DNA from 3 places in the Renibacterium salmoninarum ATCC 33209 genome. Region 1 is predicted to be linked to each of the others. Evidence: riboswitches for the same ligand, from Rfam matches in the RefSeq annotation. Region 1 holds a riboswitch; each other region holds the start of a gene.
The links. A riboswitch is a leader RNA that binds a small molecule or an ion and turns the genes downstream of it on or off. The one in region 1 is predicted to bind S-adenosylmethionine.

Region 1 (7,158 bases):
GTCACCAGCAAGGTATTGGCGGCGTAATCAGGTTTCTGCCAATGTCGATGCAAAGTTTCCAAGAACGACGACACCCGATCGTAAACATCCGAGCCCGATTCGCCTTCACGGAATCGGTAGAAAAAATGCCCGTAGGCGTTCCTAAGCTCCTTTTGATCTGCGATCTCGGCAGGATTCTGAAAATTTGCACAGTCCTGCTCCCGAAGCCGAGGTTCTTCGATGACCCGTTCCACCAAGTTGCCCAAGTTTAGAGCTTCCAGGGTTTGATATGCGCGTAAATAGGGGGAGACGTAGACGCAGACTTGTTGGCCATCAAGACGGCGTCGAATATTTTCACCCGCCGCGGTTGCTTGAGCTAAACCAATATCGGTTAACGGTATTCGGTAATCAGGCACGCGGTTGTAAATGGTCTGGTCTCGATTCGCCTCAGACTGACCGTGTCGGAGCATCAAGATCTGCCGGGGTGCGCTCATGATCTGAGTCTAGTGTTCGAAATCTGTGCTCGGTTCTGTTGCGCACCGGGTGTCGTAACGGCTTGCACAAGGATGCCGAGGCAGGATGGTGCCATGTCTGTTCGCCGCCCACCCAGCGCATTACGCAAGCGTTGGCGTGTTGAAATTTTGATTGTGCTGGGGCTTTCTCTTGGCCAATCTGCGGTCTATGCCGTGGTCAATTTGATCGATAACCTCAGCCGAGGTCCGATCGCCCAAGCCACGGCCACCTTGAATACCAGCAAAAACAATCGCGAATACTTTGACCTGGCGTATCAGCTGCTGGGCAACTTCTTCGCCTTAATACCTTTGGCGTTAGTGCTCTATTTACTCTGGAAACCAGCCCGAAGTGGTTTCACCGCGATCGGCTTCACTTTCGCTAAGCCGGGTCGCGATTTGCTGTGGGGTGTGGGGCTATTGGTGCTCATCGGTGCGCCGTCACTTGGGCTCTATGCGATTGGCCGGGCGTTGGGAATTACCGCGCAACTCGTGCCCAATTCGCTGCAGGAATTTTGGTGGACAGTGCCGGTGCTGGTGATTTCCGCGATCCGCAACGCAGTTTTGGAGGAGGTAATCGTCGTCGGCTATTTGCTGGACCGGCTGAATAAGCTGGGATGGCGGCTGTGGCCAGCGATTATTGCCAGCGCAATTTTGCGCGGCAGCTATCACTTGTACCAGGGCTTCGGACCGTTTATTGGCAATGTTGCGATGGGCCTGGTCTTTGGCTGGCTCTATACCAAGACGAAGCGAGTCATGCCGCTGGTGATCGCGCATAGTTTATTAGACATTGCCGCGTTCACTTTCGGTAGGCAACTAGGTTTCGGCTGATCAACACCCTTAAACAAACGTCGAGTGTCGACTTGTGGCGAATAAATCGTACTCAAACTCGCCATAAGTCGACACTCAACGGATGGAAAAAAATTAGAGGGTTACTGGACCGTTCGCTGTTTCAAAGGTCACGCTCATGATGCCCGGCGTTCCGTGCGGAGCGATCCATTCGACGGCAACGTCTTCGAGCGGCTTGTCCACACACTCGCCAAGCCATTCGGTGACCCGTTCAGCCGAGCCGGCAATGGTAAGGCTAGACAAAATCACAGAGCTGGGCTCTGCCTGAGACGGGTGCAGGCTTGGATCGCCCTCCCATTTCAACAGGTAGGGCACCTGCGGATCGGCGATGAGTCCCTTGATGCCAATTTGCTGCCAAACAAGCTCGCGACCGTCTGGGAACTTTCGGTTACCAGGCACTGCAGAGCGGCCAAGCCGTTCTTCAAAAGGCGAAAGGTCGTTCACTTCGACGCACCAGCCCATCCAACCGCCACCGGCGTTGGAGCGAGCACGCACGGCTTGGCCGAAGGGTGCTTTATCTGAAGCAGGGTGGTCGAGGACTTCGACAACTTCGAGGTAGTGGCGCGAGGTGAGCGGGATGATCATATTCCGCGTACCGAAGCGAGGGTGTACGCCTCCGCACACGGCTTTGACGCCGAGTGCCGTGACAATCCGCTCCGAGGTGGCAGCTAGTCCATCGGGGTCACAAGCGTAAGAAACGTGATCCATGCGCATGCCCATATCCTTGCACTTTGTGACCCCTGTCTCGACTTAGGGTGACCTAAGCAACAGCTGTGGGGGCTGGCCAAAAAACGTCACACCCCGTCATGGACTTGAACTGATGAGCTTTGCTTGCGCAAACTTGTTTTAGGTCACGAGTGCCAGCAATGTCTTGACCAGACGCCTGCCCCGGCTTGCTGGACGGCAACCCTCCACCGCGGCGGGGTGCCCCGGGTGAAGACCTGGCCTCCACCAACCGGTAGAGGCAAGCGCGGGTCGATGCATCGCACCCGGTTGAACGGGGTATCTCTGGCCACCGTCCGGCCGCTGCTGATTATTGGGCCCTTTCCAGAAAAGGAGCCAGCCCTATGAGTAATGGTTGGTCTTTCGAAACACGACAAATCCACATCGGCCAAGAACCAGATGCAGTTACTGGCGCGCGAGCGTTGCCGATCTATCAAACAAGCTCGTTTGTTTTCCCTAGCGCTGAAAGTGCGGCAAATCGGTTTGCGCTCGCTGAATTGGCGCCGATCTACACCAGAATCGGCAATCCCACCCAGGACGCCGTTGAGCAGCGCATTGCGAATCTTGAGGGCGGCGTTGGCGCGCTGCTGCTTTCTTCGGGGCAGGCCGCTGCAACTCTTGCCGTGCTCAATATTGCTCAGGCCGTCGACCACATTGTTTCTAGCCCGAGCATCTACGGCGGCACCTACAACCTTTTTGCTCACACCTTCAAGAAGTTCGGGATCGAGGTAACTTTTGTTGACGATCCGGACAACCTGGATCAATGGCGTGCAGCAATAAAGCCAAACACCAAGTTGCTCTTTGGCGAAGTGGTTTCTAACCCGCGCCAGGACATCCTGGACATTGAAGGTGTTAGCGCCGTCGCGCATGAAGCTGGCGTGCCCCTCATTGTCGATAAGACGCTTGCCACGCCCTATTTGATTCGCCCGCTCGAATGGGGAGCGGACGTCGTACTGCATTCGGCGACGAAGTATCTCGGTGGTCATGGTGCGGCTATCGCGGGTGTCATAGTCGATGGCGGCACGTTTGATTACGCGAAGGATCCGGAGAAGTTCCCCGGATTCAATACGCCGGATGAGTCGTATAACGGCTTGGTTTTTGCCCGGGACTTGGGTGTGGGTAGTGCCCTAGGTGCCAATTTGGCATATATCCTCAAGGCCAGAGTTCAGCTGCTGCGCGATCTTGGCTCAGCGGTCTCGCCATTCAACGCCTTTTTGATTGCGCAAGGCTTGGAAACATTGAGCCTGCGGGTAGAACGGCATGTTTCCAACGCCGTCGAAGTCGCCCAATGGCTCAGTGAACATCACAGCGTCGAGTCCGTAGCCTACGCAGGCCTGCCATCTAGCCCCTGGTACTAGCGCAGCCGGAAATATGGGCCTCGTGGCACCGGTGCGGTAGTCGCTTTTCAAATCAAAGGCGGCGTTGAAGCGGGCAAAAAGTTCGTTGACGGACTGGAATTGCATTCGCACGTGGCCAACATTGGTGATGTCCGCTCGCTGGTCATTCACCCGGCGTCCACAACGCACTCGCAACTGAGCGAAGCGCAGCAACTCGCGAGCGGCGTCAGCCCATCAATGGCCCGGCTATCGGTTGGGCTGGAGCACATTGACGATATTTTGGCTGATTTGGATGCAGGCTTCCGGGCGGCAAAGTCTTGACGGCATTGGAAGTTTCTGCGGAGACCGCAGCAGAGAGTTTTGCCGATGGCATTTTGCAATATCAGTTGATCGGTGATGTTGAGCTCGAATCCGGCGCGAGCATCCCGGCAGTGGTTTTGGCCTATGTAAAGCTGGGGCAAACTCAACGCTGATGCTTCAACTACGGTTCTTATTCAGCACGCTTTGACCGGCAGCACGCATGTTGCCAGGGGAGACAGCGATGAGGATGGCTGGTGGGACGGTTTGGTCGGCCCCGGAAAAGCTATCGATACCAACCGCTTTTTCGTGGTCGCAGCGAATATTCTGGGCGGTTGTTATGGCAGCACTGGTCCGTCGTCGTTAGCGCCCGACGGCGTGCCTTGGGGCTCGCGCTTTCCCTACCTAACATTGCGAGATAGCGTGCGGTCAGAGGCAGTGCTTTCGGATGCATTGGGCATCCAGCAGTGGCATGCCGTGATTGGTGGTTCAATGGGGGGCGCTAGGGCGCTGGAATGGGCGGCAGAGTTTCCCGACCGCCTGCGTCAGGCAGTGATCTTGGCCTCGTGCGGAGCAAGTACCGCGGAGCAAATCGCTTTGGCGCAGACTCAGGTCCTCGCTATCTGGCAGGACGCCAATTTCGACGGCGGTGACTATTATTCGGGTCGACCGCCGCTGGCTGGGCTGGGGCTGGCGCGACGAATTGCGCATATTTCGTATCGTTCAGAAGCTGAATTGGGCCATCGATTTGGTCGAGCGGCGCAAGGTGGCGAGCAACCGATTTCTCTTGAGCGGGGCGAGCAGCCGGAACTGAACCGTTACCAGGTGGAAAGCTACTTAGACCATCAAGCGACTAAATTGGTGCAGCGGTTTGACGCTAATAGCTACATTGTCTTGACCGAAGCTTTGATGAGTCATGACGTGGGGCGCGGCCGGGGTGGTCTTGAACAAGCGCTTCTTGCCGCCGCTAGCGTGAGGTTCACTCTTGCCTCGGTGAGTTCAGATCGCTTGTATTTACCCGCACAAACTGAGCAACTTGCGGCAGCCGTGCCTGGCGGAGTTTCGGTTCGAAGTATCGACTCGAAGGTCGGCCACGATGCATTTCTGCTGGAAACCGGGCAGATCGCCGCACTCATTGCTCCGGCGCTAGCCTGAATAATAAACTTGGGTGCGTTATCAATCGGTGCCCGGCTTACGCTCATTCTTGACAGTTATTATGATCGAGTGACCAACCTACAAGCCCGTCGACGCGGCCGCGTACCGACTATTTCTCGTGAGTCGGTAGCCCGTGCTGCCATTAGCCTCGGTTTCGAAGGATTGACCATGTCCACTGTGGCAAGCTCACTGGGCGTGAAACATTCTTCGCTCTACCGACACGTCGGATCCCGTGACGATCTGGTCACGCTCGCCATTGGCCTTCTCGCTTGGGAAGCTAATTGGCCGGAGCCGAACGAAGGCTGGCGACGTTACGTTGAGCAACTGACCGATGTGATGTGGGAAATCTACGAATCGTTTCCTGGTTTAGCTCCGGAGCTGCAACGCTTAGCCTCAACGCCGCCTAGCGTTATTTGTATCTTTGCCGCCGGTAGTGAGGCGCTGATTGACTTTGGCTTTGAAGAGCAGCAGGCGGTGTTGATCATGGATCTGGTCTCTGATCTGACCATCGATAGCTATATGAACGCCTACCGTCTTCGACGCAGTGCGCTAAAACCGCTCAAACCGGAATCGGTGGTCAATAGTCGATTCATTGAATCACCGCCTGGACCCTTGAAGATCAAGAACCTGGCCGGGCTGGAGCACCTATTGGGGTTGGCTTTTAGCACCGATGGCAAAGCTTAGTGGCAGCGTAAGCGGGACGTTTTGCTAGACGGTATTGAAGCGTCGATGCGCGAACAAGCGAGTTTCGAGCCAAGTGAAACTTCGCCTCAGACTGCCCGTTAACTCAGTTTTTTGACGTCGACCGAGGGCATAAACACTGGGCCAGGGGTGGGCCTTTTTGCGCTGACTCCGTCGCCAGATGATTGGTGCCGCAATCGGCGGACCACCCACGGCACCAAGAACTCACATGCCCAAATAAGGTCCTCGCTCCGGGCGGCACGCCAGGTGCGGTGCGCGAGCGGCTCCGGCCGTAATGGCTCAAGCTGATGAGGTACGTTGAGCGCATCCAAGGTCATAATGGCAATCCGGTGATGGCCTAAAGGCGCAAAATGCAGTCGGTCTTCGTCCCACATTTGTGGATCGGAGAGTTCACGCAGCGACCACATATCGGCAATAACGGCGTCATGACGGGCAGCTACCGTGCGGAGATTTTCGTTGTAGATGGCGACTTTGCCGCGGACTAGACCTAGTACGGGGGTATCACGGATATCCGGGCCGTTAAAGAGCAATACCGTGGCACCCGAAGCAGTCATCTTCGCCACTGCTGCATCCATTTTCTCGGCTAGCGCGTCAGGGTCCGAACCAGGCCGAATCAAGTCGTTCCCACCTGCCGAGATTGAAATGAGATCAGGTTTCAGAGCCAGGGCGGGTTCGAGCTGCTCGGTCAGAATCTGTTGCAGGAGCCGGCCGCGAATCGCTAGATTCGCATACGCGAAGTCGTGATGTCCTTTGCTGAGCTCTTCTGCTAGGCGGTCGGCCCAGCCGCGATGGCCGCCTGGACTGCTTTGCTCGGGATCACCGATTCCCTCGGTAAACGAGTCGCCCATGGCACCGTATCGCGCCCAAGGGTGCGATACGGTTTCTGTTGCGGTTCCGGGTTCGCTGGCTGGCAAGTTCAGATTCGTCACAGTCCTATCCTGCTCCTCATGGCCCTTATTACGCCAACGTAGGTTCACGCCGAAGGAGCAAAAGGATAGTCTGTGTGCTTAGATATAGGCAGAAAATGCTGCCAGGTTGAGTGAATCGCCCCGGCGTGTCCGGAGACTTTCTTGTTTGAGAGGATCAGGACATGGCAGGGAAAACTACGACACGGTATCCGCAGGAGTTGAAGGATCGTACGGTGCGCATGGTGGCGGAGATGGAGGGTGCGTCTTCGGAGTGGGCGGCGATGCAAAAAGTTGCCCAGCTTTTGGGTGTGGGTGTGCCGGAAACGGTGCGTAAATGGGTCCGGCAAGCCGAGATCGATGTTGGTACTAGAACTGGAACAACGAGCACGGAATCGGCCGAGCTGAAACGGTTACGGCGTGAGAACGCTGAGCTGAAACGGGCGAACGCGATCCTTCGGAGTGCTTCAGCTTTTTTCGCGGTCGAACTCGACCGCCACAACACTGATCGTGAAATACATCAAGGACCATGCCGGTCACCGCGAGAATAATGGATTGCGGTGGGGTGTCGAGTCGATCTGCCAGGTGCTTACTGGGACGGGGTGAAGACCACCCCGTCCACGTACTACGAATGGGTGGATAAAACACGATCTCACCGAGAACAACGTGATGAGGTGCTCAAGCCCGTGATCCAGAAGGTGT
Region 2 (7,158 bases), 510 kb from region 1:
CGTCGGACAGCCCGATGGCGGCGCGACCCTCGGGACCCATCGCTCGGTGCGTCGTGGTCGCCGGATGCGTAATGAGCGATTTTGAATCGCCCAAGTTGTTCGAAATATCGATAATCTTCAGCGCGTTGAGCAGCGAAAACGCCTGGTCCTTGCCGCTGCTGCCGGTTGCCCCGCGCCCGTTAGTACTACGCAGCGCGAAGGTCAGCACAGTGCCGCCGGCTTTCATTTGAGTGGCAGCCAGCTCGTACTACGGATGCGATTTGAGCAACGGATACTTGACCCATTCGACCGCTGGCTGCTGCTCCAAAAACTCGGCCAGCGCTAAAGCCGAAGCGGATGAATGATTCACGCGCAATGCCATCGTTTCCAGGCCCTTGGTCAACACCCAGGCATTGAACGAAGACAATGAAGGCCCGGTGTGCCGCATGAGCTGTTTGACCGGCCCATCGATGAATTCCTTGCTGCCCAGAATCGCCCCACCCATCACGCGGCCCTGGCCGTCAATGTGTTTAGTGCCGGAATAAACCACGACGTCGGCGACTAGGTCGGTGCAGCGTTGCAGCAGCGGGGTGGCGAAGACATTGTCCGCAACGACAGTTGCGCCAGCGGCGTGAGCCAAATCGCAGACCGCCCGGATGTCTACAATCTCTTGCATCGGGTTTGACGGCGACTCGAAGAACACCGCATTAGTCGGCACCGAAAGCGCTTCACGCCATTGGTCCAGGTCCAGCCCGTCAACGAAGACCGTCTCCACGCCCCAGCGCGGCAGAATTTCATTTAAGATCACGAAGCAAGAGCCGAAGAGCGATCGCGAAGCGACCACGCGATCGCCAGCGCCAAGCAGCGCACCCAATGCGACGAATACCGCGGACATTCCGGAGGCAGTCGCGAAGCAGTCTTCGGTGCCTTCGAGCAGCCGTAACCGCTCTTGGAACGTTGCCACGGTGGGATTTCCATAGCGCGAATAGACGAAGCGCTCGTCCTCGCCAGTAAAGGCACGCTCGGCGGCTTCAGCGGATTCGTAAACAAAACCAGAATTGGTAAAAATCGGCTCCGACGTTTCAAAGAAACCGGTTCGATCTAGGCCGCCACGCACGGCCTGCGTATCCGCGGACCATTCAGCCGCTGCGGGATTGAAGCTCATTCGCTCTGACCCTCGTTATGAGTCGCACTGGTCCAGGGCAGCTTGCGATTCTTCCAACCGTTCACGGTGCGATCACCGTAGGAATTTGGCACGCCTTCAAAGCCTTCAAGCACGTTGTATGAGATAAATCCAGCCTCGGTAGCGGTTTCAGCGGCCGAGATTGAGCGGGCACCAGAACGGCAGAGGAAGACCAGCTCTGAATCAGCTGGCACCGCTGCTTTTAGCTCAGCAAGGAACGCGGTATTCCAGACATTTCCGGCCAAGTTCCACTGCACAAACTTCGGCTCGACGGCGATTGAGGAAGTGTCCGGAACGCCAATGATCTGCCACTCGGCTTCGGTGCGCACATCGACCAAGGTGGCGCCGTCGGCTACTTTCTGCCAAGCCTCTTCCGGGGTGAGGTCTCCCGCGTAGCTCATTGCGCGCCATCGCTCAGTGCGTTGGACTGGGCCGCGTTGAAACCGGGCAAAATCACAGCTTGCGCGGCGATCGCGGTGCCATCATTTGAGGTTACAGCGGGACTGCCGTAGAGCACATAGCCTTCGGCGAGTGCGTCAGTCACCCTCTGACAGAACGCATGATCATCCGGACCGGTTAATAACCGGTAGATTAGGCGGGATTCAGCCATTGAAGACTCCTTTTGCAGTGGGTGCAAGAAGGAGTGAATCCGCTTGCAACCCGTGAACGTTGCCGAGTAGTCACCTGAGGCACCCCACCGGAAGAGAGGGTTGCCGGACAGCAACTCAGGGCAATGCGACGAAAATTCCGAAGCGTGCTGGCGCTCGTTACTCGAGAGCAAAATTAGCACAAATGCGCTCGGCAACCGGCATAGATGTGACTTTGTTTCGTAGCTACTCAGAAGCGGAGTTGATTTGCTCCGAATACAGTGCGGCATAGCGCCCTGCGAGTGCGAGCAGCTCTTGATGGGCCCCGCGCTCCACAATTCGTCCTTGTTCCACCACGAAAATCACATCTGCCCCGACGACAGTGGAAAGTCGGTGCGCAATGGCAACCGTGGTGCGCCCATGCGAGGCAGTTTCCAAAGCTGCCTGCACTACGCGCTCCGAAATCGAATCTAGTGCACTGGTAGCTTCATCGAGCACCAAAACTGCAGGATCTTTGAGCAGCACTCTGGCGATCGCAATTCGCTGCTTCTCGCCGCCGGAAAGCCGGTAACCGCGCTCACCAACCAAGGTGGCAAAGCCATCGGGAAAGCTCATGATGGTTTGATAAATGTTTGCGCGCTGCGTCGCCTCGTGAAGTTCTGCATCAGTAGCCTCGGGCTTGGCGTAACGGAGGTTCTCGGCAATGGTGGCGTGGAAAAGATAGGTTTCTTGGCTCACAATGCCGATACGGGCAACCAAAGAGTCCTGCAAGAGATCCTTCACATCACTGCCGCTAAAACGGATCTGGCCGGAACTAGCTTCGTAGAGCCGGGGGATCAAATAAGAAATGGTGGTTTTGCCCGCCCCAGAGGATCCGACAAAAGCGGAAAACTGCCCCGGCTCAATACTGAAGCTGACGCCGTCTAGGGTGGGGCGTTCACCAGCCTGCGCATCTGGATAGGCGAAGCTGACATCTTGAAATTCAATGCGGCCCAGTTCGCTCAGTTCCCGCAACGGATGGGCGTCCGGACGATCTTCAATCGCCGGTTTGAGATCGAGATACTCGAAAATCCTGGAAAACAACGCGCCCGACGTCTGCAGATCAAGGGCCACCCGCATCAGACTCGTCAGCGGAAACAATAATCTCGCTTGGACCGTAGTGAACGCCACAATCGTTCCGGCGGTGATTGCTTGCGCGCCAGCATCAACCAGTAAGCCAGCCACGAAATAGACGATTGCCGGAATCGAAGACAAGAAGATCGTGACGATTGCAAAGAACCACTGACCGCTCATTGCTTGGCTTACTTGCAGCCGGATCTGGTTCTTGTTCTCGGCAGAATAACGCTGTACTTCAGCCCCTTGCATATTGAAGCTCTTTGAGAGCAATATTCCAGAGACGCTCAAAGTTTCCTGGGTGATGGCGGACATCTCGGAGAGTGATTCCTGGGTTTTTGTGGCTATCCGAGCACGAACCCGGCCCACTTTCCGTTGCGCGATGACCAGGATTGGCATCAAGACCACGGCGACTACCGTCAATTGCCAATTCAGCAGCAACATAGCCACGAATGCCGCGATTACGGTCACGGTATTGCCGAGAATCGCTGAAACCGTATTGGTCAATACGCTTGCCACGCCGCCGACGTCGTTTTGCAGCCGCGATTGAATGACTCCGGTTTTGGTGCGAGTAAAGAAGCTCAGATCCATCGCCTGTAGGTGCCCAAAAAGTCGCACGCGGAGTGCGCCCATGACCTGGTTGCCCACTGAAGCTGTGAGATATGTTTGCCAAACACCCAAGAGCGCCGAACCGATGTAAACCAGGATCATCGCACCAACAATGAGGCTCAAGACCGGCAAGTCCGGTTTGCCTGATCCAGGGAAAAGGCCGTCATCGAAGGCGCGTTGGGTGAGCAGCGGGGGTACTACCGAAAGGGCGGCCCCCACCAAAACCAGAACCGCCGTGATGACCAAAGCGCGGCGATGCGGAGCAAAAAGACTGTAGACCCGGCGAAACAGATGCTCGATGACTGGTGCCTGCGCATTAGCCGCTCGCTGAGCTTCCTCGTCGCCGCCGCTCAACCGTCCTCTGGCACCTACCGCTCGCATCCCGCTCATAGTCCAGAGCCTATCCTGCAGTGACGACAAGCTAGTCTTCAACTGCGTCGTGAGCTACCTAGCGAACTGCTGACAAAGTTTCCCTTGAATTCGCCCTGAAGCCTTGCGCCCGAAAGATGATGGACAGAGACTGAAATCTTGGTCGACGGCCGAGGGCTGTCGATTTTGAACAGCCTCATTTCACTGCCTTGGAGTGCCGCGTGGCTATAGCGCTGAGCAAAACCAGATCTGACCGATCTGGTGCAGCCAAAAACGGCTCCGCGAACGCTCGAATCCCCAAAATGCGTAAGTCCTCCGGTCTGCGTTCTCTGCTGGCCTACTTCTTCTTGTTGCCAGCGCTGGCGATTTTCGCGGTTTTCGCGATCGGGCCAACGGTCTTCACTTTTGTGATGAGCGGGTTCAAATGGAACTGGCTCAACGCATCGCAAAACAAGTTCAGCGGCCTGCGAAACTATCAAGACATGCTTGACGGTTCAGCCGATCCGCCGTTCTTTCAGACCCTCGGCGTCAGTGCATATTTTGTGCTGGCCATGGTGGTCGGCGGCACTGCGCTCTCGCTCGGTCTTGCCTTAATTACTGCGCACTGCGGCCCGGAGCTGGTCCAACCGAGTTTTTGTGGCCGCCCGCACTGCGGTCTTTCTAGCTCACGTCACGCCACTGGTTGCCACCTCAATTGTTTGGGTGTGGATCTTCAACCCGCGTTATGGGCTGGCGAACCTGGTGCTGAGCTGGTTTGGCATTCCGAATATTGATTGGCTAGGCAACTCGACCTTCGCGATGCCAGCGGTGATTATCTACTCGCTCTGGCACGAAATTGGCTTCATTACCGTAATTTTCTTGGGTGGTCTAACCACCATGTCGCCAGAACTTTCCGAAGCCGCCAAATTGGATGGCTGCAGCCGTTGGCAAGAATTCTGGTACGTGACTTTCCCGCAGCTGCGGCCGTTCATTGTATTTGTCGTGGTGATTTCTTCGGTGTCTTCGCTGCAGGCATTTACCCAATTCTTCGTGATGACCAATGGTGGCCCGGACGTAGCCACGCTTGGTTTCCAGCTCTACCAACAAGCCTTCGTGTTCCGGAAGACGGGGTACGCTGCCGCGCTCGCCGTCGTCCTTTTTGCCATCACTGTACTTTTGTCCATCCTGCAATTACGCAGTACTCGATCAATGAATAGCCGGTCTCTCGACCGGAAAACTCGCACTGAGAAAAACTAGGGAGAAGCATGTTTTTTGCAAAAAAGCGTTCGACGGCGGTCGGCACCTTCGCAGTGTTGGCAGCCAGCGCTCTGCTCGTGACAGCCTGCGGTGGCGGATCTACTGCGGCCTCTTCAAACACTCCGCCGACCGATTCAAAGGATCCGGTGACCATCAGCTTCATGCACGCGATGTCCACCGGGGCGTTGAAGACCTCCTTGACCAAAATCACCCAAGACTTCATGGCCAAGAATCCCAACATCACCGTGGATCTTCAGGAACAGCCGGATTACGCAACCCTGCAAACCAAAATCAATGCGCAGACCGCAGCCGGAACACCGCCAATGATCGCCCAAGTCTATAGCAACTTGGCCGATGAGTTTGCCAGCTCGAAAGTTATTGTGCCGCTGGACGACTATGTTTCGCAGAGTAAGGATTACGGCAACTTTTACGACGGCGTCAAGAAGGATCTCAAACTCACTGACGGCAAAACCAGGATGTGGCCGTTTAATAAGTCTGTGGTGGTTCAGTACTACAACCCCACGATGGTTCCGGAGGCTCCCAAGACCTGGGACGATTTCGCTACTGCCGCTAAGAAGGCATCTACCGGTAACGTGGTGGCGCTTTCAATCGACCCGGGAAACTCTTCTGGCCCGGCCGGCGGTACCGCATTATTTGAAATCATGGCGCAGTCTTTTGGCGATCCGGTCTTCGCTAGTGATGGCACTCCGCAGTTCACCAAAGACGGTGTGGTCAAAGCTTTGGATTACCTCAAGCAGATGAAGAAGGACGGCTCGCTCGCGCTAGGTACCAAGTACCCGGGACAAGCTGCTTTGGGCGGCCAAACCGGAGCCTTCGATATCTCCTCTGTGGCAAGCTACCAATTCAACAAAGCTGCGGTGGGGGATAAGTTTGCCATGGGCGTGGCTGCACTTCCTTCGGGCCCCGCCGGAACCGCGAATCAGCTGGCTGGCACCAAGATTGCGCTCTTTGATAAATCGACTGATGCGCAAAAGGCCGCTGCTTGGAAGTTCATGCAGTTTCTGACTTCGCCGGAAGAGATGGCGTACTGGTCCTCCACAACCGGCTATCTTCCAGTTTCCAAAGACACCTTGGATCAGCCGGTGTTTAAGGATTACGTGGCCAAGAACGCCTGTGTTGTTGAGGCGACTAAACAGCTTGACTCGGCAAGCTCGCTACCAGCGAAATCCTGGATCAACAAAGCCTCGGGACCGCTCACGCTCGCGATTCAAGATGCGATAAACAACGGCACCGACTCCAAGCAAGCTTTGGAAAAGGCGCAAGACGCTGCCCTGAAAGCACAAAAAGATGCATCCTAATCCCGTTGAGGGGTCGCAAAATGACGCTATTGTTCCCGCATTGCGTCATTTTGCGACCCCTCAACGGGACCGGCAAGCGGATCGGCGACGGCGCAGGCGGCCCGCCGAAAAGTTGAGTCGGGGCGTGCGGGTGCTGGCCGCCGTCGTGATTGGCTTTTTGTTTTTGCTTCCGGTGCTCTGGATGCTGCTCACCTCGGTATCGCTGGACTCGGATGTCTTCCAATTCCCGCCCAAGCTTTGGCCGGCCTGGGATTGGTCGAACTATGCACGAGCTTGGGGCAAGAGTCCCTGGCTACAGTATTTTGGCAACACGGTTTTCATCGCGGTCTGCGTGATTGTCTTGGTGCTGTTCACCTCGCTGCTTGCCGGGTTCGCCTTTGCGGTGATGCGGTTCAAAGGCCGTACAGCGTTATTTCTTGTGGTTATGTCGGTGATGATGGTGCCGCAAACCGTGTTGTTGATCCCGAACTTCCTGATCGCGCAAAGCACCGGTCTCTACGACACCTACTTGATTCAGATTCTGCCGTGGGGTGCCTCAGTATTTGGTATCTTTCTGCTCCGGCAGTTCTTCAGCACGCTACCCAAAGAACTCTTTGAAGCTGCAGAGATCGACGGCGCGGGGCCTCTTCGGATGCTGTGTTCAGTAGCTGCTCCGCTGGCTGCGCCGTCGTTAGTCCTCATCGGCTTGAACTCCTTCATGGGCACCTGGAATTCCTTCATTTGGCCTTACATCATGACCAAATCAGATTCAGTGCGGCCGATC
Region 3 (7,158 bases), 1.2 Mb from region 1:
ATGTGAAAACTACTATGCCGCGGCCGAGCCGGTGCCGATGGTGCTCTTAGGCAAGCGCTATTGGACCGAAGAACTGCCCGTTTGGCAGTTGCTTCAGCGCCTTGCCTCTGATCGCGGTATGGCTGAGCGAATCTTGCTCACTGATGATCAGCAAGCGGCTGTCGATTTCTTGGGCCAATAGCTAGCCTTGGCGGCCGGGTATCAACCGGTAACAGTGCCGAAAAGCAGCCCCAGCAGATAGGTGGCAATTGCTGCACCAAAGCCGATCAGCAACTGCCGAACTCCGCGCGCCAGCGGCGGTGCGCCAGAAAGCAAACCGACTACTGCGCCCGTTGCTAGCAGCGCCAACCCAACCAGAACTGCCGCCACCAGAATCGCGCCGATTCCGGTCATGCCGAAGATGTATGGCAGCACCGGGATAATTGCCCCCGAGGCGAAGAAGCAGAAGCTAGAAATCGCGGCGCCAAATGCGGTGCCAATAGTCTCATGATCCGGTGCAGCAGATTCCAGATCGGGCTGGAGCGAGAAACTCGGATTGCAGTCGCACTCGAATTTACCCATCCGTTCGGCGGCCCGGTGTTCGGCCTCCTCTTGACTCATGCCGCGGGCGCGATAGGCCAGTACCAACTCATTTGCGTCAATGTCCAAGGCTTTCGCCGCCGAGAGTGTGATCTGGGTTGGCCGCGAGGCGTCGAGCAGCTCGCGCTGCGAACGCACTGACACGTATTCTCCCGCGCCCATGGACAACGCGCCGGCAAGTAAGCCAGCAATGCCAGCGAGCAGCATAATATTCGGTTCGGCGCCCGCTCCGGCCATGCCCATCAGTAGCGACAGATTGCTGACCAGTCCGTCGTTAGCGCCGAAGACTGCGGCGCGGAACGTGCCGGAGAGACGATTGCGGCCGCGCGTTGCCAGGCCCCGAACAACTTCTTCGTGGATTGCCTCATCAGCTGCCATGGCGGCAGTGGCATCGTGGTCTTTTGAATACGGCGAATGGGACTCGGATCGTTGGGCCAGTGCCAGCACGAACACTGAGCCGAAGTGCCTAGCGAGGAAGCCTAGGATTCGGTTGTTGAGCGAGGCTTTCCGCTTCTTGTCAGCGTGTTCGCCAAGTAATTTGAGCCAGTGCGATTCATGCCGTTTTTCCGCTTCGGCAAGGGCCAGCAGAATATCGCGCTCCTCGCCGTCGCGCTTTGTTGCCAGGGCGCGGTATACCGAAGCTTCGGCACGCTCGTCGGCCAAGTACGTCTGCCAACGTTTTATTTGTGCTGTGGTGGGGGCGGTCTCAGCCACGTTATCTCCTCGGGTCAGCCCCAACTTTAGCTGTTATTTCCGGGGATTTTCGGCTGGGATTCCTTAGTTTGGAGCTTCGGTGCACCTCAACCTTCAACGAAGGTTTGGCGATAGCCAGCCGACTTTGCGATAGCAAGAAGACCGGCTTCCTTGCTATCGCAAAGTCGGCTGGCTATCCTGAGTCGGTGCCAAGCTGAATTCCATTTCCTGACCATTGCGCAGGCCGGTTCGAGCCACCGTCACGGTCAGCGTGAGCCGTTCGCCGTCCCAGCGACTTGGTCGCACAGCATTGGCTAGTGCGTTGAGCAATGAAGTGGGTTTGGCGACCCAGAAACTGCGCCATTCGCCGTCGTAAAGGAACGCAACGGTGCCGAGATTGACCTCGACGGCGGGGAGAACAAAACGAATGCCAGACACGGGCGTGCCTTCCGGGAGTGCTCTTACCCGCCGGGTTTGTCTCGTGGCCCGCCAGGTCGCTTCCTCATCCGAGCCACCCTTGAACATGGGGTTGGCGTGCGGCCAGTCGGAGCTGTGCTGTGACAGAGCGACCGCAACTCATGAAGCACTCCCACTCTAAACCCGGGAACGGGTAGCACCGCGTAATATTACGCAGTCTCCTTTTCTCGTGCTGAGTCCGGAGTCACCGCGCCTTTGACGCGCGAATTCCAAATGCTCATCGTGGCAGCTGAGGTTCGCGGCGTCGCAAGTGAGACCACCAGGTAAACCAGCAAGGATGACCCCAGGCCAAAGTAAATTGGTTCATTCGCGTAAATACCGTCTTCGCTGGCAATAGCGCCGGTGCTGAACAAAATGAGAAGCAGCACGGTAACGACGGCGCCCACCGCCATCGAGGCTGCCGCAGCGATCCCGGTCCCGCGTTTCCAGACCAGGCCGCCGATGATCGCGACGAGCAGCCCGCCGACCAAGATGTCTTAAGCGATAGTCAGCGCGGCAACCACGTCCTTGACTGAGATTGCGACCAGAATGGCAACTACACCCAGGCCAAGTACCCACAAGCGGTTTGCGCGCACATCGTGTTCTGGATTGTCACTGTCTTGGGTATTGGCGACTTTGCCAAACCAGCTGGCGATAAATGGCAATACGTCTGCTCGCGCCACCGCAGCTGCCAACACCAGTCCGCCGAGTCCGATGGGCAGCAGATTCGCGGCAACTTCGGCGTAGACGGCATCTTTGCCGCCGGTCGCAATATCGATATTTGGCATCGCCACTCGAGCTGCTATGCCGATCAAAGCACCGGCAACGCCATACAGAATGCAGTAAATACCAGCGGTCGTGCCGCCCCAGCGGGCTACCTTCGGCGATTTTGCCGTGAAGACGCGCTGCCAGATATCCTGACCGATCAGCAAGCCGAGCGTGTAGACGACAAAGTAGGTGATGATCGTTTGCACGCCGATGCCATCGATCTGGAAAAAGCTTTCTTTGACGCGGTCCTTGATCGAATCAAAGCCACCCTGGTTTCCCGCGGCAACTAGCGCAAACGGCAACATCAGGCCAAAGACGCCCAAGGTCTTAACGACGAACTGGGCCATATCGGCCAAAGTAATCGACCACATGCCGCCGATGGTTGAGTAAACCAGCACGATGGCTCCACCCAGGGCAATGGAAACCCAGCACTCCCAACCAAACAACACCACACAAATAGTGGCGTAGGCGCGAGTCGAAGTAGTACAGAGCATCACGGTGTAGGCCAGCATCACGATAGAAGAGGTTTGGGTCGCTGTGTGTCCGTAACGCAAGCTCAGCATTTGCGAGACGGTGTAGATCTTCAGCCGCTGGATAGTGCCGGCAAAAGCCAGACTGAGCACTAACACGCCAACGCCAATTGCCAATTGCCACCACGAGCCACAGCCCGGAGAGGCCTTTGCTATAACCCAGGCCGACGCCACCAACGGTAGATGCACCGCCAAGTACGACGGCGGCCATGGTGCCGGTGTTATAGCGCAGGGCCTAGCCGTCTGCCCGCCACCAGGAAATCGGAGTTGTTCTTGGTTCTGCTCTTTCCCCAGAAGCCGAAACCAAGCATTGCAACAAGATAGGCAACAACAATGGCAATATTGACGATGTTTTGTGCGTCCATCTGGAGGCCCCCGGAGAATGGCATATAGGCCAAATAAATTGCCTATTTAAGGAAACTAATGTTGCTTGGTAGGCTATTGTGTGATCGAGGTAACAGTCAAACGTTACGCGGGTCATAGGATTTGTGTAGACGGATGAAAGCGAGAGTGAAGCTACATGAAGGCGCTGCCGGCAGAGCCGAATCAAGGTCCAGTGCAGATCGGCTCTCGAATTCGAGCCGCCCGCCAAGCTCAGCGACTCACCATTGAGCATGTGGCTGAAGCAACCGGTCTGACTAAGGGATTCTTGAGCCGGGTAGAGCGCGATTTTACCTCTCCCTCGGTCGCCTCATTGGTGACTTTGTGCGAGGTACTCGCCATTTCCATCGGCGACCTTTTTGTTGCGCCCAGTACGCACTTGGTGCGTGCCGCTGAAGGCCCGCGTGTTTCGCTGGGTGGCGAGGGGATCATCGAAAGATTACTCACCGAACGGTCAGAACGTCGTTTGCAGGTGTTGCACGCTGAGATTAAGCCCTTTGGCAAGGGTGAAGACGAGTTGTACACCGTTGATTGCGAAGTTGACGTTTTGCACATCATCGAGGGTGAGCTCACCTTGCGGTTCACCAGTGAAAGCTACGAACTTTCCACCGGAGACACGCTGTCTTTTCCGGGGCGCGAACCACATTCCTGGACAAATTACAGCGACAAAATCGTCCGAGTGCTCTGGATACTTACTCCGGCAGCTTCGCACTAGCGGTCAAGATGTGATGCTCAACCGATGGCCTCAAGCATCGCCTTGCTCATTTGGATCGGTGCTTACCGCCCGGCTCAGGATTGCTAAGGTAACCGGAGGTTTAGCTTTCCGGAAGATCACGCCAACGTCGTTCAGCGTGCCGTAGCTGCCGCTGCCAGTCTTATCCGCGAGCTCGGCTTCTTTTGGAATTCCAGCGCCCATTTTTTGAGCCGAGGTGGTGTTTCGAAGCATCCAGCCGCGCAACATGCTCTGCCCGAGTGCGCCAAGGGCATCGCCAAGTAGCAACGCGGAATAGATTCCGGCAAGATCTGCAGCCGTTGACGTATCCCGCGCATCGCCCGCTTTGCTTTCATTCAAATCTGGCTCAGTTCGATCGAGTCGAGTGTTTTTGAAGCCGAGATCTGCGGCAAAGAACGTCAAAGCAGGCGGACCGCCTAACTGCTCGAGCAAAAGGTTCGCGGCAGTGTTATCGCTGTAGCGCAGCGTTGCATCACATAAATCCGCGATCGGCATCGGGCGACCGGCAAATGGCTGTGTGATCGGGGCGTACGAGAGGACTTTTGCCGGATCGATCATGACTTGGGTTGCCCAATAACTATCGTCGCGTGCATGTTTGCTGAGCAGCACTCCCACCAGAATTGCTTTAAAAGTTGAGCACATTGCCAACGGTTCAGTAGCGCGATATTCAAGTCGCTGGCCGCCTTGAACGGAGGCGCATACCGCAAGAGTTATCTCGGCATCCTGTTCTAGTTTTGTCAGCTTTCCGTCCAAGCGGCAGAACTGCTTGAGCTCGGCGAAGCTGTCGATGTCGCGGTCGCTGATGTCGGCTGGCCAAAGCAGCCGCTCAGCGAGAGCGTGCCTGCACCCACTAAACCCAGCCCGGCAAGCAAACTGCTGCGCCTGCTGAATTGGTGGCTCAACGGTGTTTGCTGGTCTGCCTGCTCTGCTGTGCTTTTCATTTGTCTAGAATCCAATAACGCCTTTGATGTATTAAAAGCACAAATCAATCCAATTCATGCGATTTATGCATGAATGAAATATGCTCGACTTATGGACCTACTCGCGGGATGTCGATGTTTTGTTAAGGTCAGCGACCGGGGTTCATTTACGGGGGCAGCGGCAGCGCTAAACATCGTCCAACCAGTAGTGAGCCGCCGCGTCGCCGCGCTAGAGCGTCATTTGGGTGGTGCGCTGTTTTATCGATCGACCAGGAACGTGGTGCTGACCCAACTGGGTGTCACGATGCTCGCTAAAGCCCGCAGGCTATGTGCGATGGCTGACGAGTTGGCCTTGCAGGCGGCAGAGCAACGCGCACAACCGATTCGACTCTGTGTTCCGGAACAATGTGATCTCCCTGAACTGGCCTCGGTGGTCGCGGTTGCACACCGTTTGGGCTACGACGTTAGAATCTGCCGCTGTGACGTGCGAAGTGCCGCCCGCGCTTTCCGGGCACTCGACGTCGACATGTTGGTGGAGTCAGCGCCGGAACGGGAAGCGCAATGGTCGGCAGAACTAGGCGTCGCGAGTCAGCTAGACAATGGGGCGAGACGATTCTTCCTAGATTCCCTGCGCACCGCATCGAATCCGGCTGCTAACCGGGCCGCTACCCTTTGGTTGCAGGAAATTGACGACGTACCGGCAATTCGGGACGCGCTCTTTCGCGCAGGAGATCGTTCGGCCTTGGCCCGCGGCCAACTACGGGTGGCCGCACATCTGACCGAATGGATTTCACCGGTCAGTTTCCACGGTGCACAGTTACTGTGCACCGTGGAGGAAGCTGAACGGTACGGCCTATTCTGGCGCAAGCTGGGAGATCTGAACGTGCATCGGTATTTGCGCATGACTGCGCGGGAAGGCGCCCCAGAGTTGACCGGCTCTATCGACTTTGGCCGCGCAATGGCCAAGGCGCTTGGTCTTGCTGCTGCGCCAACCCAGCGCGTCCCAGAAAGCACCCAACTATGAACAGTGCTGATCAGTTAAACAGCAGTGCCACGGCAGCCATTTTTCGGGCAAAAGCGCACCTGTCCACCGCCGGGTTAGCTGCTGGGATATTGGTGCGAGATTTGGGTTCGGGAGCCGAGATTGGCATCGATACCGAGCGACGCTTCCCTTTGGCATCGTTGGTCAAGGTTCCGCTCGCGCTCGCCGTGTTGCAAGACATCGAGATCGGTCGGCTCGATCCCGACCAACTGATAATGAGCGAACCACACCAACGCCTGGCCGGCCCCACCGGTCTTAGTCGATTTCGTGGACCGGTGCAGATCACCCTGCCAGATTTGGTCTTTATGGCGGTCACGATGAGCGACAACGCCGCCGGTGAGCTGCTTTTTAGCTTTTGCCCGCCGGAGCGGATCAACCAGGTGTTGGGCGAGTACGGTGTCTCCGACGTCGTCGTGCGGCACACTCTTGCTGAGCTGCAAAGCAGCATCGCCAATATTCTCGATGAAGAGCAGCCCGGATTGGTGCTCGAACTGGCGATCAATAGCGAAACCAGTGGGCAAGGTCATGTGATTCGTCCACTGGATATTAATCATGCCAATATCGGATCCGCGCGTTCGGTGAGCAACCTTCTGCAAATGATTCACTCCGACGGCGGCGCCATCGGTAGCCAGCTGATGAAAATGCTTCGAGACAATGCGCTTCGTCGCAGGCTAGCGCCGCATTTTGAGTCGGATGCCACGTCGTGGAGTTCTAAAAACGGAACCTTTTTGAACTTGCGCCATGAAGCTGGGATTGCGAAGCCAGAGGGGCATCCGGGATTTGTGGTTACCGTGCTGAGTGCTTCATCGATTCCGGCCTACATTCAACCGCTGGCCGAACACGCCTTGGGCTTGGCTGCGCGCGAACTCTACGATTATTTGCGTGCCAGGACAGCCTGACTGCCCACGTTTGTCAGAGTGCAGTTCGTCGCTGTTTGAGGCTGAAGAGTTCGGTTCGTAGCGCTTTCGCGGCCGGGGAGGCAGCATTACCCATCGGCATCGCAAAGTCGATCCGGCGCGAGAGCGAAATGTCGGCTACTGCGCGGTACCAGACGCC

Region 2: another riboswitch for S-adenosylmethionine. It lies ahead of RSAL33209_RS04370 (DUF1737 domain-containing protein); the one in region 1 lies ahead of RSAL33209_RS06970 (bifunctional o-acetylhomoserine/o-acetylserine sulfhydrylase).
Region 3: another riboswitch for S-adenosylmethionine. It lies ahead of RSAL33209_RS15730 (hypothetical protein); the one in region 1 lies ahead of RSAL33209_RS06970 (bifunctional o-acetylhomoserine/o-acetylserine sulfhydrylase).

Annotation. Positions count from the first base shown of each region.
Region 1 is NC_010168.1:1,365,873-1,373,030, reverse strand. Features, by position in the region: gene RSAL33209_RS06985 (histidine phosphatase family protein) at 1-473, opposite strand, end outside; gene RSAL33209_RS06980 (CPBP family intramembrane glutamic endopeptidase) at 567-1,319, shown strand; gene RSAL33209_RS06975 (VOC family protein) at 1,413-2,051, opposite strand; SAM riboswitch class IV at 2,187-2,314, shown strand; partial or broken gene RSAL33209_RS06970 (bifunctional o-acetylhomoserine/o-acetylserine sulfhydrylase) at 2,405-3,718, shown strand; gene RSAL33209_RS20010 (homoserine O-acetyltransferase) at 3,715-3,870, shown strand; gene metX (homoserine O-acetyltransferase MetX) at 3,902-4,849, shown strand; gene RSAL33209_RS06960 (TetR/AcrR family transcriptional regulator) at 4,919-5,533, shown strand; gene RSAL33209_RS06955 (SGNH/GDSL hydrolase family protein) at 5,632-6,399, opposite strand; partial or broken gene RSAL33209_RS06945 (IS3 family transposase) at 6,642-7,158, shown strand, end outside.
Region 2 is NC_010168.1:854,109-861,266, forward strand. Features, by position in the region: partial or broken gene RSAL33209_RS04360 (O-succinylhomoserine sulfhydrylase) at 1-1,144, opposite strand, end outside; gene RSAL33209_RS04365 (rhodanese-like domain-containing protein) at 1,141-1,563, opposite strand; gene RSAL33209_RS04370 (DUF1737 domain-containing protein) at 1,560-1,772, opposite strand; SAM riboswitch class IV at 1,807-1,934, opposite strand; gene RSAL33209_RS04375 (ABC transporter ATP-binding protein) at 1,996-3,861, opposite strand; gene RSAL33209_RS15955 (carbohydrate ABC transporter permease) at 4,477-5,076, shown strand; gene RSAL33209_RS04385 (extracellular solute-binding protein) at 5,085-6,395, shown strand; gene RSAL33209_RS04390 (carbohydrate ABC transporter permease) at 6,385-7,158, shown strand, end outside.
Region 3 is NC_010168.1:170,457-177,614, forward strand. Features, by position in the region: gene RSAL33209_RS00835 (LOG family protein) at 1-181, shown strand, start outside; gene RSAL33209_RS00840 (VIT1/CCC1 transporter family protein) at 202-1,293, opposite strand; gene RSAL33209_RS15730 (hypothetical protein) at 1,447-1,710, opposite strand; SAM riboswitch class IV at 1,725-1,856, opposite strand; partial or broken gene RSAL33209_RS00850 (sodium:solute symporter family transporter) at 1,899-3,391, opposite strand; gene RSAL33209_RS00855 (cupin domain-containing protein) at 3,547-4,122, shown strand; gene bla (class A beta-lactamase) at 4,153-4,893, opposite strand; gene RSAL33209_RS00870 (LysR family transcriptional regulator) at 5,173-6,084, shown strand; gene RSAL33209_RS00875 (serine hydrolase) at 6,081-7,001, shown strand; gene RSAL33209_RS00880 (LysR family transcriptional regulator) at 7,015-7,158, opposite strand, start outside.